Regions from separate parts of the Streptomyces sp. NPDC056347 genome, predicted to be linked through region 2. Evidence: riboswitches for the same ligand, from Rfam matches in the RefSeq annotation. Region 2 holds a riboswitch; the other holds the start of a gene.
The links. Region 2 has a riboswitch for glycine ahead of gcvT (glycine cleavage system aminomethyltransferase GcvT). Riboswitches for the same ligand answer to the same signal wherever they lie in the genome.
Positions count from the first base shown of each region.

Region 1: another riboswitch for glycine. It lies ahead of gcvP (aminomethyl-transferring glycine dehydrogenase); the one in region 2 lies ahead of gcvT (glycine cleavage system aminomethyltransferase GcvT).

Region 1 covers NZ_JBHJQP010000055.1:5,571-12,635, forward strand. Annotated here, with positions in the region: gene ACFCV8_RS15215 (DUF881 domain-containing protein) at 1-211, shown strand, start outside; gene ACFCV8_RS15220 (FHA domain-containing protein) at 402-1,184, shown strand; gene ACFCV8_RS15225 (MerR family transcriptional regulator) at 1,202-1,936, shown strand; gene ACFCV8_RS15230 (bifunctional nuclease family protein) at 1,990-2,463, shown strand; gene ACFCV8_RS15235 (MerR family transcriptional regulator) at 2,704-3,246, shown strand; gene ACFCV8_RS15240 (DNA polymerase IV) at 3,294-4,766, shown strand; gene ACFCV8_RS15245 (PRC-barrel domain-containing protein) at 4,691-5,059, opposite strand; glycine riboswitch at 5,173-5,270, shown strand; gene gcvP (aminomethyl-transferring glycine dehydrogenase) at 5,465-7,065, shown strand, end outside.
Region 2 covers NZ_JBHJQP010000178.1:1,019-8,083, reverse strand. Annotated here, with positions in the region: gene gcvH (glycine cleavage system protein GcvH) at 1-234, opposite strand, end outside; gene gcvT (glycine cleavage system aminomethyltransferase GcvT) at 463-1,578, opposite strand; glycine riboswitch at 1,719-1,816, opposite strand; gene ACFCV8_RS30090 (AAA family ATPase) at 1,981-2,676, shown strand; gene ACFCV8_RS30085 (enhanced serine sensitivity protein SseB) at 2,731-3,498, shown strand; gene ACFCV8_RS30080 (enhanced serine sensitivity protein SseB C-terminal domain-containing protein) at 3,688-4,467, shown strand; gene ACFCV8_RS30075 (ABC transporter permease) at 5,098-6,102, shown strand; gene ACFCV8_RS30070 (ABC transporter substrate-binding protein) at 6,198-7,065, shown strand, end outside.

The DNA of each region.
Region 1 (7,065 bases), on a different contig from region 2:
CGTCGACGACCGTAAGATCACTGAGCCGTACGTCTTCAAGGTGATCGGCAAACCCCAGGACCTGGAGCCGGCGCTGAACATTCCGGGCGGGGTGGTGCAGACGCTGGAGAAGGAGCAGGCCACCGTGCAGGTCGCGCAGGCCGACGACATTGTCGTGGATGCCTTGCGACCAGCGGAGCAGCCTGACTACGCTCGGTCGTCGTCACCGTGACATCGCGGCGCGGAAGGGTCGAAGGACACGGGCGCGAGGTTGCGGGGGGTCGCCGCATCGGATTGGCGGTGCGTGGTGGAAACTGTCGGGTGGATACGGACGTTGTGAAGATGTCCGGGTCGGCAGGTGTGTTCATTCAGGGTTCGTCCTGCCCCACGGGCGGGTCTATTTCGGTCAAGGGGAATCGCCCGTGAAGTTGTTTGGGAAGTTGTTCGGCAAGAGCGCTCGAGACGAGGCCGCCCGCCATCGCGCACCGCGCCATGGCCAGGCGGAGGAGCAGGGTTCGGAACGCCCGCTCTTCCGTGATCAGGTGGCGGGTACGGGCAGTGACAATTCGGGAGCAACCGGCGCGTCGTCTGTTGACCCTGCCGGCGCCGCCCGCATAGGTTTCGGGGAATCGTCGGGCTCGGGCGGAGGGTTCGCCCCCAGGCAGGAGGGTTCGTCCATGCCGGTCTGTCCGAGGTGCGGCCATCGCAATTCCGAGGCCGGCCGCTTCTGCTCCAACTGCGGTGCGCCGCTGAAGGGCGGTATTCCGGAGCGTGCCTCGGAGACGACGTCGACGATCTCCATCTCCGGCCTTGAGGCGTACGACGCGGAGGCCACCGGCCAGACCGCCATCCCGTCCCTCTCGCCCGAGGCGCAGGCCGCCGTCGAGGCGCTGCCGCTCGGCTCGGCGCTCCTCGTGGTGCGCCGTGGTCCGAATTCCGGCAGTCGTTTCCTGCTGGACGGTGAGGTGACCACGGCGGGCCGTCACCCGCAGAGCGACATCTTCCTCGATGACGTGACGGTGTCGCGTCGCCACGTGGAGTTCCACCGGGGCGCCGACGGCAGCTTCACGGTCGGGGACGTCGGCAGTCTCAACGGCACCTACGTCAATCGTGAGCGCATCGACTCCGTCGCCCTGTCGAATGGCGACGAAGTGCAGATCGGCAAGTACCGGCTGGTCTTCTACGCGAGCCAGCGCGGTATCTGACCCGTCAGGGAAGGTCCATGCTCAGAACACCGACGGGCGGTGCCGTGACCGGCACCGCCACCGGCGACGACCGCCCGATGAGCATCGGTACGGTGCTGCTGCGGCTGCGGGAAGAGTTTCCCGAGGTCACGATCTCCAAGATCCGTTTCCTGGAGGCCGAGGGGCTCGTCGAGCCGCAGCGGACTCCTTCGGGCTATCGCAAGTTCCGCGGTGCCGATGTGGAGCGGCTGGCCCAGGTGCTGCGCATGCAGCGGGACCACTACCTGCCGTTGAAGGTCATCCGCGAGCATCTGGATGCCCTCGCCCGTGGTGAACAGGCCGCCCTGCCGTCCGGGGGCGGCCCGCGGGACCTGGCCGACGGGGCGGAGGCCGGACGGCCCACCGCCGCCCGGATCGGCCGTGCCGAGCTGCTGGCCGCCGCCGAGGCGACGGAGAGCGAGCTCGACGAGTGGGAGTCGTACGGTCTGGTCACCCCGACCCCGGAGGGCGGCTACGACGCCGAGGCGGTCACCGTCGCCAAGCTTGTGGCGGATCTGGGCAGGTTCGGTCTCGAGCCGCGTCACCTGCGTGCCATGCGGTCGGCTGCGGATCGTGAGGTCGGGCTCATCGAGCAGGTGGTCGCGCCCTTGCGCAGACATCGGAATCCGCAGACCAGAGCCCATGCGGAGGCCACCGCGAAAGAGCTTGCGGAGCTGTCCGTGCGGCTCCATTCGGCCTTTGTGCAGAGCGCTCTGCACGTCCGGCTCCACTGATCACGCCGGTGCCCGACTACCCAAACCTGCCAAGCACGTCCTAGGGTTGCTGTGTGAACGAGCTCGACGTTGTGGGTGTCCGGGTGGAAATGCCCTCGAACCAACCGATCGTGCTCCTGCGTGAAGTGGGAGGCGACCGGTTCCTCCCCATTTGGATCGGTCCCGGGGAGGCGACCGCGATCGCCTTCGCCCAGCAGGGCATGGCACCGGCCAGGCCGCTGACCCATGATCTCTTCAAGGACGTGCTCGAGGCCGTGGGCCAGGAGCTCACCGAGGTCCGCATCACGGACCTCCGCGAAGGGGTCTTCTACGCGGAGCTGGTCTTCGCCAGCGGGGTCGAGGTGAGCGCGCGGCCGTCCGACGCCATAGCGCTCGCCCTGCGCACCGGAACGCCGATCTACGGCAGCGACGGGGTGCTCGACGACGCAGGCATCGCGATTCCGGACGAGCAGGAGGACGAGGTGGAGAAGTTCCGCGAGTTCCTCGACCAGATCTCCCCGGAAGACTTCGGTACCAACAGCCAGTGACCGTCCCGCAGGGCTGCCGCCAGCACATCCGACAAGCCTTTCCCGCTTGCGAGGCGGGGGAAACCACCCTCGGGGTGATTATCACTCGGCGTGCCGAGTGTGGCGATCGTTGACGCACCCCGAGTGACTGCCTACCTTCGAGAGGGCAGGTCAAGGACGGAGGTCGGCGTGAGAAGCAGCGGCGACGGTACGGCAGCGGGTGCGCCGTGTCCGCAGCAGGGGAGTACAGCCGACCACACCATCGTGCAACCGGTTCATCCGGCGGTGGCGGGGGGCGCAGTGGCATCGGCCAACGACATCGGCTACCGCGGGCCGACCGCCTGCGCGGCCGCCGGGATCACCTACCGGCAGCTGGACTACTGGGCGCGCACGGGGCTGGTGGAACCGAGCGTGCGCCCCGCGTACGGCTCCGGCACGCAGCGGCTCTACAGCTTCCGGGACGTCGTCCTGCTGAAGATCGTGAAGCGGTTCCTGGACACCGGCGTGGCGCTGCAGAACATCCGCACCACGGTGCAGCACCTGCGAGCCCGCGGGTTCCAGGATCTCGAGCGGATGACGCTGATGAGCGACGGGGCGACGGTCTACGAATGCTCCTCGCCCGACGAGGTCGTCAGCCTCCTCCAGGGCGGCCAAGGGGTCTTCGGCATCGCCGTGGGCGTGGTGTGGCAGGACGTCGACGCCGCGCTGTCGCAGCTGCACGGCGAGCGGGTGGACACCGGCGAGACCCTCGTCGGGAACAACCCCGCCGACGAGCTGGCGCGACGCCGCAACCGGGCCGGCTGATCCGGCCGTGCGGCGACTGTCAGTGCCGTAGGGCAGCATCGGTGGGTGTGAGAGCCGCACCCACCATCCTCCATCTCGACATGGATGCCTTCTACGCCTCGGCCGAGCAGGCGGCCAAGCCGAGCCTGCGCGGCAAGCCGGTCGTGGTGGGCGGGCTGGGGCCGCGCGGGGTCGTCGCCACCGCGTCGTACGAGGCGCGGCGCTTCGGGGTGCACTCCGCCATGCCGATGGCGCAGGCGCGGCGGCTCGCGCCCAACGCGGCCTATCTGGTGCCCCGCTTCCAGCTGTACCGGGCGGTGAGCGATCAGGTGATGGAGCTGCTCGCGCGGCTCTCCCCGCTGGTGGAGCCGCTCAGCCTGGACGAGGCCTTCGTGGACCTGGAGGCCGGCGGGACGGCCGACGACACGGCCTCGGCGCTGGAGATCGGCGAGCGGCTGCGTGCGGCCATCAGGGCGGTCACCGGGCTCACCGGCTCGGTGGGGCTCGCCGGCTCCAAGATGCTGGCCAAGATCGCTTCGGAGGAGGCCAAGCCCGACGGGCTGCGGCTGATAGTCCCCGGCACGGAGCGCGCGCTGCTCGCGCCGAAGTCGGTGCGGATCCTTCCCGGGGTGGGGCCCGCGACGGCGGACCATCTGCGCCGAGCCGGGATGACCACGGTCGATGACCTGGCCGAGGCCGGTGAGGACGAGCTCGTACGCCTGCTCGGCAAGGCCCACGGCGGCTCGCTGCATCGGATGGCCCTCGGCCACGACGACCGGCCGGTGGTCGCGGAGCGGGACGCGAAATCGGTGTCGGTGGAGGACACCTTCGACGCCGATCTCCACGACCGGATCCGGATCCGGTCGGAGGTCGAGCGGCTGGCCGACCGGTGCGTCGGGCGGCTGCGGGGCGCGGGGCGGTCCGGGCGCACGGTGGTGCTGAAGGTGCGCCGCTACGACTTCTCGACGCTCACCCGGTCCGAGACGCTCCGCGGCCCCACGGACGACCCCGTGGTGGTCCGTGAGGCCGCCGCACGGCTCCTTGAGGCCGTGGATACCACCGGGGGCGTCCGGCTCCTCGGTGTGGGCGTCTCGGGGCTCGCCGACTACACGCAGGAGGATCTCTTCGCCCAGGCCGCCGAGGAGCGGGCGGCGGCCGGGGAACAGGCGAAGGAGCCGTCGGCACCGGGGCTCGTCGACGACGGCGCCGAGCCGCCGGACGAGTCCGGGGCGAAGCCACCGGAGACGGAGACCGCCGAACTGCGCGCGGCCCGGCACTGGTCCGCCGGACACGACGTGCACCACACCGCCTACGGACATGGCTGGGTGCAGGGCAGCGGTGTCGGCCGGGTGACCGTGCGGTTCGAGGAGCCCGAGTCGGCGCCCGGCCGGGTGCGCACCTTCCGGGTGGACGATCCGCAGCTGCGGCCGGCCGACCCGCTGCCCCTGGTGCGCAATCCGCCGGACTACTCGTCCTGGCCGGCCAGCCTGCCGAAGTCCCGGTCCGGGGGGACGTCCCCGGGCGGGGAGTCGAGTCCGTAATGGCGGTAGAGCTGGAGTTCCTGCTCCGGTGAGAGGTGGCGGCCCACGCCGAAGTCGGGCGCGTCCTTGATCAGGGCCCGGTCGAAGGGGACGCGGAGCGTGTCCTCCACGAATTCACTGGGTTCCAGCGGCACGAACGCGTCCCGGCTGAAGAGCCCGGTACGTACGGCGGCCCACTCGGGGACCCCGGTCGCGTCGTCGAGGTACACCTCGTCGACGGTCCCGATCCTGGTGCCCTTGCGGTCGAATGCCTTGCGGCCGATCAGGCTGCGCGGATCGATGTCGGTCTGCACGATCCCTCCCACTGGTCGCGGCTACTCCACAAGCACTACAAAAGGGCAGATCCGGGTGGTTGGCCACTCGAGAAATCGGCCATGAACCCCGCTGGTAGGCTGGTCATGGCCGCTGACCCCGTGCGGGAGAGTCCTTCGGAGCTGATCCGGAGGGCGCCGAAGGAGCAAATCCTCCCCGGAATCTCTCAGGCCCCCGTACCGCACGGACGAGGTCACTCTGGAAAGCAGGGCGGGTTTCGTGCGGCCGGGTGCCGGTACGAGTCCCTACCTCACCGACGGTGAAAGCCGGCACGCCCCAGGGCGCGCCGGTGAAGCTCTCAGGTTGAGATGACAGAGGGGGAGGCCGTTCGGGCACCCGCGCCGAGGTGCCCCTCGCAGGTCGTGACAGACCAGGAGGCCTCCACCATGACCCCCCGCCGCACTCCGCTCTCCCAGCTGGAGCAGGGCATTCCGTTCGAGCAGCGCCACATCGGACCCGATGCCGAGGCGCAGTCGAAGATGCTCGCCCAGGTCGGTTACGGCTCGCTGGACGAGCTCACCGCGGCCGCGGTGCCCGATGTCATCAAGAGCACGGAGGCTCTCGGGCTGCCGTCCGCGCGCACCGAGGCCGAGGTACTCGCCGAGCTGCGTGACCTCGCGGACCGCAACCAGGTGCTGAGCCCGATGATCGGCCTCGGCTACTACGGCACCTTCACCCCGCCGGTGATCCTGCGCAACGTCATGGAGAACCCCGCCTGGTACACGGCCTACACGCCCTACCAGCCGGAGATCTCGCAGGGCCGTCTGGAGGCCCTGCTGAACTTCCAGACGATGGTCGCCGACCTGACCGGACTGCCCACCTCCGGCGCCTCCCTGCTCGACGAGGGCACCGCGGCCGCCGAGGCCATGGCGCTGTCCCGGCGCGTCGGAAAGGTCAAGAACGGCGTCTTCCTGGTCGACGCCGACGCCCTGCCGCAGACCGTCGCCGTCATCGGGACCCGTGCCGAGCCGACCGGTGTCGAGGTCGTCGTCGCCGATCTGTCCGAGGGCATCCCGGCCGAGCTCGCCGAGCGCGGTGTCTTCGGCGTCCTGCTGCAGTACCCCGGCGCGTCCGGCGAGGTCCGCCACATCGGCTCCGTCATCGAGCAGGCCCACGAACTGGGCGCGATCGTCACGGTCGCCGCCGATCTGCTGGCCCTGACCCTGCTCACCTCTCCTGGCGAGCTGGGCGCGGACATCGCCATCGGCACCACGCAGCGCTTCGGCGTCCCGATGGGCTTCGGCGGCCCGCACGCCGGATACATGGCCGTCCGCGAGAAGTTCGCCCGCAGCCTGCCCGGCCGCCTCGTCGGTGTCTCCGTCGACGCGGACGGCAACAAGGCCTACCGGCTGGCCCTGCAGACGCGTGAGCAGCACATCCGCCGCGAGAAGGCCACCAGCAACATCTGCACCGCCCAGGTGCTGCTCGCCGTCATGGCCGGGATGTACGCCGTCTACCACGGCCCGGACGGGCTGCGGACGATCGCCCGGCGTACCCACCGCTACGCCGCGATCCTGGCCGAGGGCCTGCGCGCCGCCGGTGTCGACGTGGTGACCGGCGCCCACTTCGACACCCTCACCGTGCGCGTCCCGGGCAAGGCGGCCGAGGTCGTCGCCGAGGCCCGCGAGCGCGGGGTCAACCTGCGCCTGGTCGACGCCGACCTGGTCTCCGTCGCCTGTGACGAGACGACCACCCGGACGCAGATCGCCGCCGTCTGGGCCGCCTTCGGAACCGAGGGCGACATCGAGGCGCTGGACGCCACCGTCGCCGACGCGCTGCCCGAGGGACTGCTGCGCACCGATGCGGTCCTCACGCACCCGGTCTTCCACCAGCACCGCTCCGAGACCGCGATGCTGCGCTACCTGCGCCGCCTCGCCGACCGGGACTACGCGCTGGACCGCGGCATGATCCCGCTCGGCTCCTGCACCATGAAGCTGAACGCGACCACCGAGATGGAGCCGATCACCTGGCCCGAGTTCGGCGCGCT
Region 2 (7,065 bases):
GGTGACCTCACCGGTCACCGGCGAGTACAGGTCGCTCACGGACTTGGTCGACTCCAGCTCGCCGCAGGTCTCGCCCGCGGTCACCGTGTCACCGACCTCGGGGAGCTGGACGTAGACGACGTCGCCGAGGGCGTTGGCGGCGTGCTCGGTGATACCGATCGTGGCCACACCGTCCTCGACGGCCGACAGCCACTCGTGCTCCTTGCTGTACCGCAGCTGCTGGGGGTTGCTCATGACCTGAATTCTCCTGTACGCGGGGGAGTGCTGATGAACGGTGGTCTTACGGTGTGAGACGCGACTGCGTCACTTCTGCGACGCGGCCGTGAATTCTCTGCGGGGCGCCGGTGTCCGCTCCCGGCGCCCGATGCGACTTCCGGTGTCCGGCGTCACTTCCGGTGCTCGGCCTTGCTCGCGGCGTCCGGCGTCACTTCCGGCGCCCGGCTTCGCCTGCGGCGCCCGGCGTCACTTCTGGCGCTTGTAGAACGGCAGCGCCACGACCTCGTACGGCTCGTGACTGCCCCGGATGTCCACCGCGACGCCCGCGGTGCCGGGCGTGGCGTGCGTCGCGTCGATGTAGGCCATGGCGATCGGCTTGCCCAGGGTGGGCGAGGGGGCGCCGGAGGTGACCTCGCCGACGACCTCGCCGCCGACGGTCACGGGGAATCCGGCGCGCGGCACCCGGCGGCCCTCGGCGACCAGGCCGACCAGCTTGCGCGGCGGGGCGGTCTCGGCGCGCTCGGCGGCGGCTTCCAGGGCCTTGCGGCCGACGAAGTCGCCCTCCTTCTCGAACTTCACGACCCGGCCGAGACCGGCGTCGAACGGGGTCAGCCCGGTGGTCAGCTCGTGCCCGTACAGCGGCATGCCCGCCTCCAGGCGCAGCGTGTCGCGGCAGGACAGCCCGCACGGCACCAGGCCGCGCCCGGCGCCCGCCTCGGTCAGCGCCTTCCACAGCTGCTCGGCGTGGGCGGGGGCGACGAACAGCTCGAAGCCGTCCTCGCCGGTGTAGCCGGTACGGGCGATCAGCGCGGGAACCCCGGCGACGGTGCCCGGCAGCCCGGCGTAGTACTTCAGACCGTCCAGGTCGGCGTCGGTGACCGAGGCCAGGATCGCGGGGGACTCGGGGCCCTGGACGGCGAGCAGCGCGTACGCGTCGCGGTCGTCGCGGACCTCGGCGTCGAAGCCCTCGGCCCGCGCGGTCAGCGCGTCCAGCACGATCTGGGCGTTGCCCGCGTTGGCCACGACCATGTACTCGGTCTCGCCGAGCCGGTAGACGATCAGGTCGTCCAGGATGCCGCCGTCCTCGGCGCAGATCATCGTGTAGCGGGCGCGGCCCACGGCGACCGTGCCGATGTTGCCGACCAGCGCGAAGTTCAGGAGGGCGGCCGCACCGGCGCCGGTGACGGTGATCTCGCCCATGTGCGACAGGTCGAAGAGACCGGCCCGGGTGCGCACCGCGTTGTGCTCGTCGCGCTCACTGGCGTACCGCAGGGGCATGTCCCAGCCCGCGAAGTCGGTCATGGTCGCGCCCAGCGAACGGTGCAGGGCATCGAGGGCGGTGAGGCGGGGTGCGGTGCTCATGAGTGTGACTCCCGGAACATGACGACATGGGCGAACCCTCCCCATCTGTCATCGGAACCTGAGAGGTTCGCCGAGAGCCCCGGACGGGTTCGGCTTGCACCTTGGGTGGAGCCGCGAAGCGGCCCGCTTTTCAGATCTGCCTCATCCACGCGGTACGGGGCCTGAGAGATTCAAGGGAGGAACTTGCTCCTTCGGCGCCCGGCACGGACAGTGACCGGGACTCTCCCGCGCGGATTCAAGCGGCCTTTATGCAGTTGGCCGGGTCATCATCGCACGCATCGCACCGGAATGGGGCCCCGGTACCCCGCTGGAATTCATCGGCACGGGCGGTTGTGCCGCATTACCTTTTCTTTACACTTCATGGGCATGGGGTCTGGGGTGAGCCGACCATGGGGGAGGGCGATGACGTTGCAGCGGTACGCGACGACCACGGGGGTCGCGCACGGCGCGGTGGCCGCGCGGTCCGGGGCTCCGGCGCGGGAGGCGCCCGGCGGGCTCGTGCCCGTCGTGCGGGATCTGCGGGACCGGGCCGGGCGCAGCCCGCGCGGGCTGCACTTCGCCGCGGGCGATGTGGTGGTGGTCTCCGGGCTGCCCGGCAGCGGGAAGTCCACGCTGATCCGGCGGGTGGTGGTGGCGGCCCACGCCGTCGACTCGCAGGACACCCGGGACCGCTGGGCGGGGGTGATGCCCCGCTTACTTCCCTACGCCCTCTACCGCCCGCTCGTGCGCGCCGCCCATTACTGGGGGCTGTGGCGGGTGCTGCGCTCCGGTGAGTCCGCCGTCGTCCACGACTGCGGGACCCAGGCGTGGGTACGCGGCTGGCTGGCCCGGGCCGCCCGGCGCCGGGGCCGGCTCCTGCACCTGGTCCTCCTCGACGTCAGCCCGCAGACCGCCCGGGAGGGGCAGCGCGAGCGCGGGCGCGGGGTGTCCGCGTACGCCTTCGCCCGGCACCGCCGAGCGGTGGGACGGCTGCTGACGGCGACCGCGGACGGCGTCCTCCCGGCCGGCTGCGCCTCGGCGGTGCTGCTGGACCGGGAGGCGGCGGGGCGGCTCGGGCGGATCGTCTTCACGGCCGGGCGGCCCGGGGCCGGGCGCTAACCTTCTGCGCGGAAGCGCGGAAGCGTGGGTGATGAAGGGGAAGCAGGGGAAGCAGTGGACATTCCGGCGCAGGCCGCGCATCCGCAGAGCGGATGGCCGGCCAATGAGCTCGAAGAGGTGCTGATGGCCTCGGTGGGCAACCCGGAGGCGGGCGGGCGCCTCGTCGAGGTGCTCGGCCGCAACCAGGTCTGGGTGCCGCTGCCCAACGGCGGCGGACCCGACTCCCCGTCCCTCGACCTGCCGACGATGGAGCTCGACGGCGCCGCGTACGTCCCCGTCTTCAGCTCCGAGCAGCAGTTCCTCGCCTGCGTCGGCAGCCACATGTCCTTCACGGTCGCGCCCGCCCGCGACTTCGCCCGCGGGCTGCCGCCGCAGCTCGGCATCGTGGTGAACCCGGGCGGCGCGGTCGGGATGCCGCTGCCGCCCCCGGCCGTCGCCGAGCTCTGCCGGACCGGCCGCACCCCGCTCGACGGCCCGGCCGGCGGCGGCCGGGTCCGGCTCTTCGAGCCGGACTGGCAGGAGGAGCCCGTCGACTTCCTCGCCGCGGCGGCCGGAGAGTTCGAGGAGAGCGGCGTCGTGGTCACCGCCCGCCGCGCACTGGCCAGCATCGAGGGCGGCGAACCCGTCCTCTTCGTCGGCGTGGAGCTCTCCGCCTGGGAGGACGACGCGCGCAACGCCCCGATGGACGCCCTCGGCCGCGCCCTGGGCCGCGTCGCGCTGCCCTGGCCGGTCAACCTGGTGCTGCTCGATGTCGCCCAGGACCCGGTCGGCGACTGGATGCGCGAGACGGTCCGGCCGTTCTACCAGCGGGCGGGCCGGTAGCCGGGCGCCGGAACGCCTCATGCGCGTTTTTGGCCACCCGGGAGCTGGGCACCGCCGCGCACCATGGCGTCAAGTCGGTGTCATGACCGGCGCATAAGCTGGTTTCATGGCGGGTGCCTCGGCACCGGCCGCACCCGTGTGCCCGGGAGCGGCCGGCCGGCACAGTGGATCGAAGAGGGGCGGGACCAGGTGAGTGCGTCAGGCACCGCGGCGGCCGGGCAGGTCGAGCACATGCTGCGCCAAGTGACGCCCGGACGCTACGACGCGTACGAGGCGCTGCTCCAGGCCCTCGCCCACGGCCGGATCTGGATGCTGCTGTGGCAGGGCCGGGCCGGATCGCCCGACGCCCAGTACGGGAACATGGAGATCGACGGCCTCGGCTACGCCCCCTGTGTGACCTCCGCCCAGGAGCTCTCCGCCAGCGGCTGGAACCGCGCCCACGAACTGGTCGACGGCCTGGAGATCGCCCGCGCCCTCTTCCCCGACCGCTGGGGCATCTGGCTCAACCCGCACGCCCCCGGCGGCGGCGTCGGCATCCCCTGGCTGGACCTGCGCCGGATCGCCACCGGCCTCGACCGGATGCCCGCGGGCCCGCTCCGCCTCACCGAGCCGGCCATCGAGATCCCGCAGTTCTACGCCCTGCTCACGCAGAACGCCCACCGCACCCCCGCGGTCCGCTCGCTGCGCCGCGCCTGGGTGCAGCCCGCGCTCGGCGCCCCGTACCTCACCATCGGGCTCGACCTCTACGACACCGGCCCGGCCGCGGTGGACGCGGCCCGCACGATGATGCAGCAGTCGATCTCCGCCGTCCCGGACGGGCTGCCGGTCTCCACCGTCGCGATGTCCGACGAGTACGACCCGGTCGCGATGTGGCTGCGCGCCAACGCCCGCCCGTTCTACGACCGCGAGGCACACGCCCCGGCGGCCCCCGCCACGGGATACGGCTACCCGCCGCAGTCCACGTACTGACCGCCGCCGACGTCCGCGTACTGACAGCCGCCGACGTCCGCGTGCTGGCCACCCCCGACGTCCGCGTGCTGGCCACGGTCGCAGTCCACGTACTGACAGCCGCCGCGGGGCCCGCGCCCGGGCAATCGGCGCTCCCCGCACACGGGTACCCGCCGCTCCCCGCCGACCGGTACCCGCCATTCCCCGCGTACGGGTGGAAAAGCCGCCGAAGCGACGAAGACCGGAATGCGACGTTACGCTTCCGGTTTTCCGCAACGTTCGCATAAGGCGCCAACTCGCCTTGATCCGGAACGTGTTCACCCCGGTCCGGGGTCATCAGCCCTTCAATGTCCGGTATTTGCGCACTGCGCACCCCTGGTGACGATTGCACCGCTAATCCGATCCGCTGCCCCCTTGCGCATCAACTGACCTGTGTTCGGCGGGCGTTCGCCCGCGTCCGGATAACGGAACACCCAGGACCGCATCACGGTTAGGCATCCATTCGCCTACCGGTATGGCTACCTGTAGTGACGGCAATGAAGACTCCGGCAGCAAGGGCGTCTTGCCGCTCCGCGTACGACTGACTGATCCGTGCCGCCACAGCGGCCAGTTCGGCCCGGCCACCGCCGGTTGAGAGGGGTCCTTGCCACGATGACGGCACCACTGCACGAGCCGACCAGGGAAGCGGATCCGGACGCGGTCGGCGGCCCCGCGGTCGACTCCGGGGCGAAGAAGGTCGAGGGACGGTCGCTCAAGCAGATCGCCTGGAACCGTCTGAAGCAGGACAAGGTCGCGCTGACCGGCGGCATCACCGTTCTCGTCCTCGTCCTGGTGGCAATCTTCGCGCCGCTGATCGTCAGCCTGTTCGGGCACCCGCCGAACGAGTTCCACCAGGACATGCTCGACCCGCTGACCAACCTTCCGCAGGGCAGTCTCGGCGGGGTCAGCGGCGACTACCTCTTCGGCGTCGAGCCCAACAAGGGCCGCGACATCTTCAGCCGGATCGTCTACGGCGCCCGGATCTCCCTGCTGGTGGCGTTCCTGGCGGCCCTGGTCGCCGTCGCGCTCGGCACCCTGTTCGGGATCATCGCCGGATACTTCGGCGGCTGGGTGGACGCGGTGATCAGCCGGGTCATGGACGTGCTGCTGTCCTTCCCGCAGCTGCTCTTCATCATCTCCCTGGTGTCGGTCCTCCCCGACGACCTGCTCGGCCTCACCGGCAGCGGCGTACGCATCGCCGTGCTCATCGCCGTCATCGGATTCTTCGGCTGGCCCTACGTGGGCCGCATCGTCCGCGGCCAGACGCTCTCGCTGCGCGAGCGGGAGTACGTGGAGGCGGCCCGCAGCCTCGGCGGCGGGCGGGTCCACATCCTCTTCCGCGAGCTGCTGCCGAACCTGGTGGCGCCGATCACCGTCTACGCCACGCTGATGATCCCCACCAACATCCTCACCGAGGCCGCGCTCAGCTTCCTCGGCGCCGGTGTCCGCCCGCCCACCGCCTCCTGGGGCGGCATGCTGCGGGACGCGCTGGAAACGTACGAGCACGACCCGATGTTCATGGTCTTCCCCGGCGTGACGATCTTCATCACCGTGCTGGCCTTCAATCTCTTCGGGGACGGGCTGCGCGATGCCCTGGACCCCAAGGGAACCCGTTAGCCCACGACCTGCCCCTGCCGCTTCGTCAGGTGGCTCTTCCCATGGTTCTTTGGCAAGCAACTGCCTGGGACCGCGATCTCGGAGGTTGCGAGAAAATGTCCACAGTCACCTCGAAACGACGGCTCACCGCGGGTGCGGCCCTCGTGGTCGCGGCGCTGATGACCACCTCGGCGTGCGGCGGCGGCGACAGCGAGGGCGGCGGCAAGTCGAAGGGCGCCGGCTACAACGCGGCGTTCAACAAGGTCGCCAACCCGTCCACCAAGAAGGGCGGGACGCTGAAGTTCGTCGGCAAGCAGGACCTCGACTCCGCCGACCCCCAGCGCGCCTACTACGGCATGGCCTGGGACTTCATGCGCTTCTACACGCGCCAGCTGGTCACCTACGACACCAAGCCGGGTCAGGCCTCCACCAAGCTGGTCGGCGACCTGGCCACCGGCCCCGGTGAGATCACGGACGGCGGCAAGACCTACACGTACAAGCTGCGTTCCGGTCTGACCTGGGAGGACGGCTCCAAGCTGACCTCCAAGGACGTCAAGTACGGCATCGAGCGCATCTGGGCGACGGACACCATCACCGGTGGCCCGCAGTACCTCATGCAGACGCTGGACCCCAAGGGCGAGTACAAGGGCCCCTACAAGGACAAGTCCGCGGACAAGCTCGGCCTGAAGGCCATCGAGACGCCGGACGACAACACCATCGTCTTCAAGCTGCCCAAGCCCAACGGTGACTTCGAGCAGTTCCTCGCCATGCCGTCCGGCTCGCCGGTGAAGGCGGACAAGGACACCGGCACGAAGTACACCCAGCGGCCGTTCTCCGCCGGCCCGTACAAGTTCGAGTCGTACAAGCCGGGCAAGAGCATCGTGCTCGTCCGCAACGACAAGTGGCAGAAGGCCTCCGACCCGGTGCGCGCCGCGCTCCCGGACAAGGTCACCGTGACGATCTCCGCCAACCTGGAGGAGAACG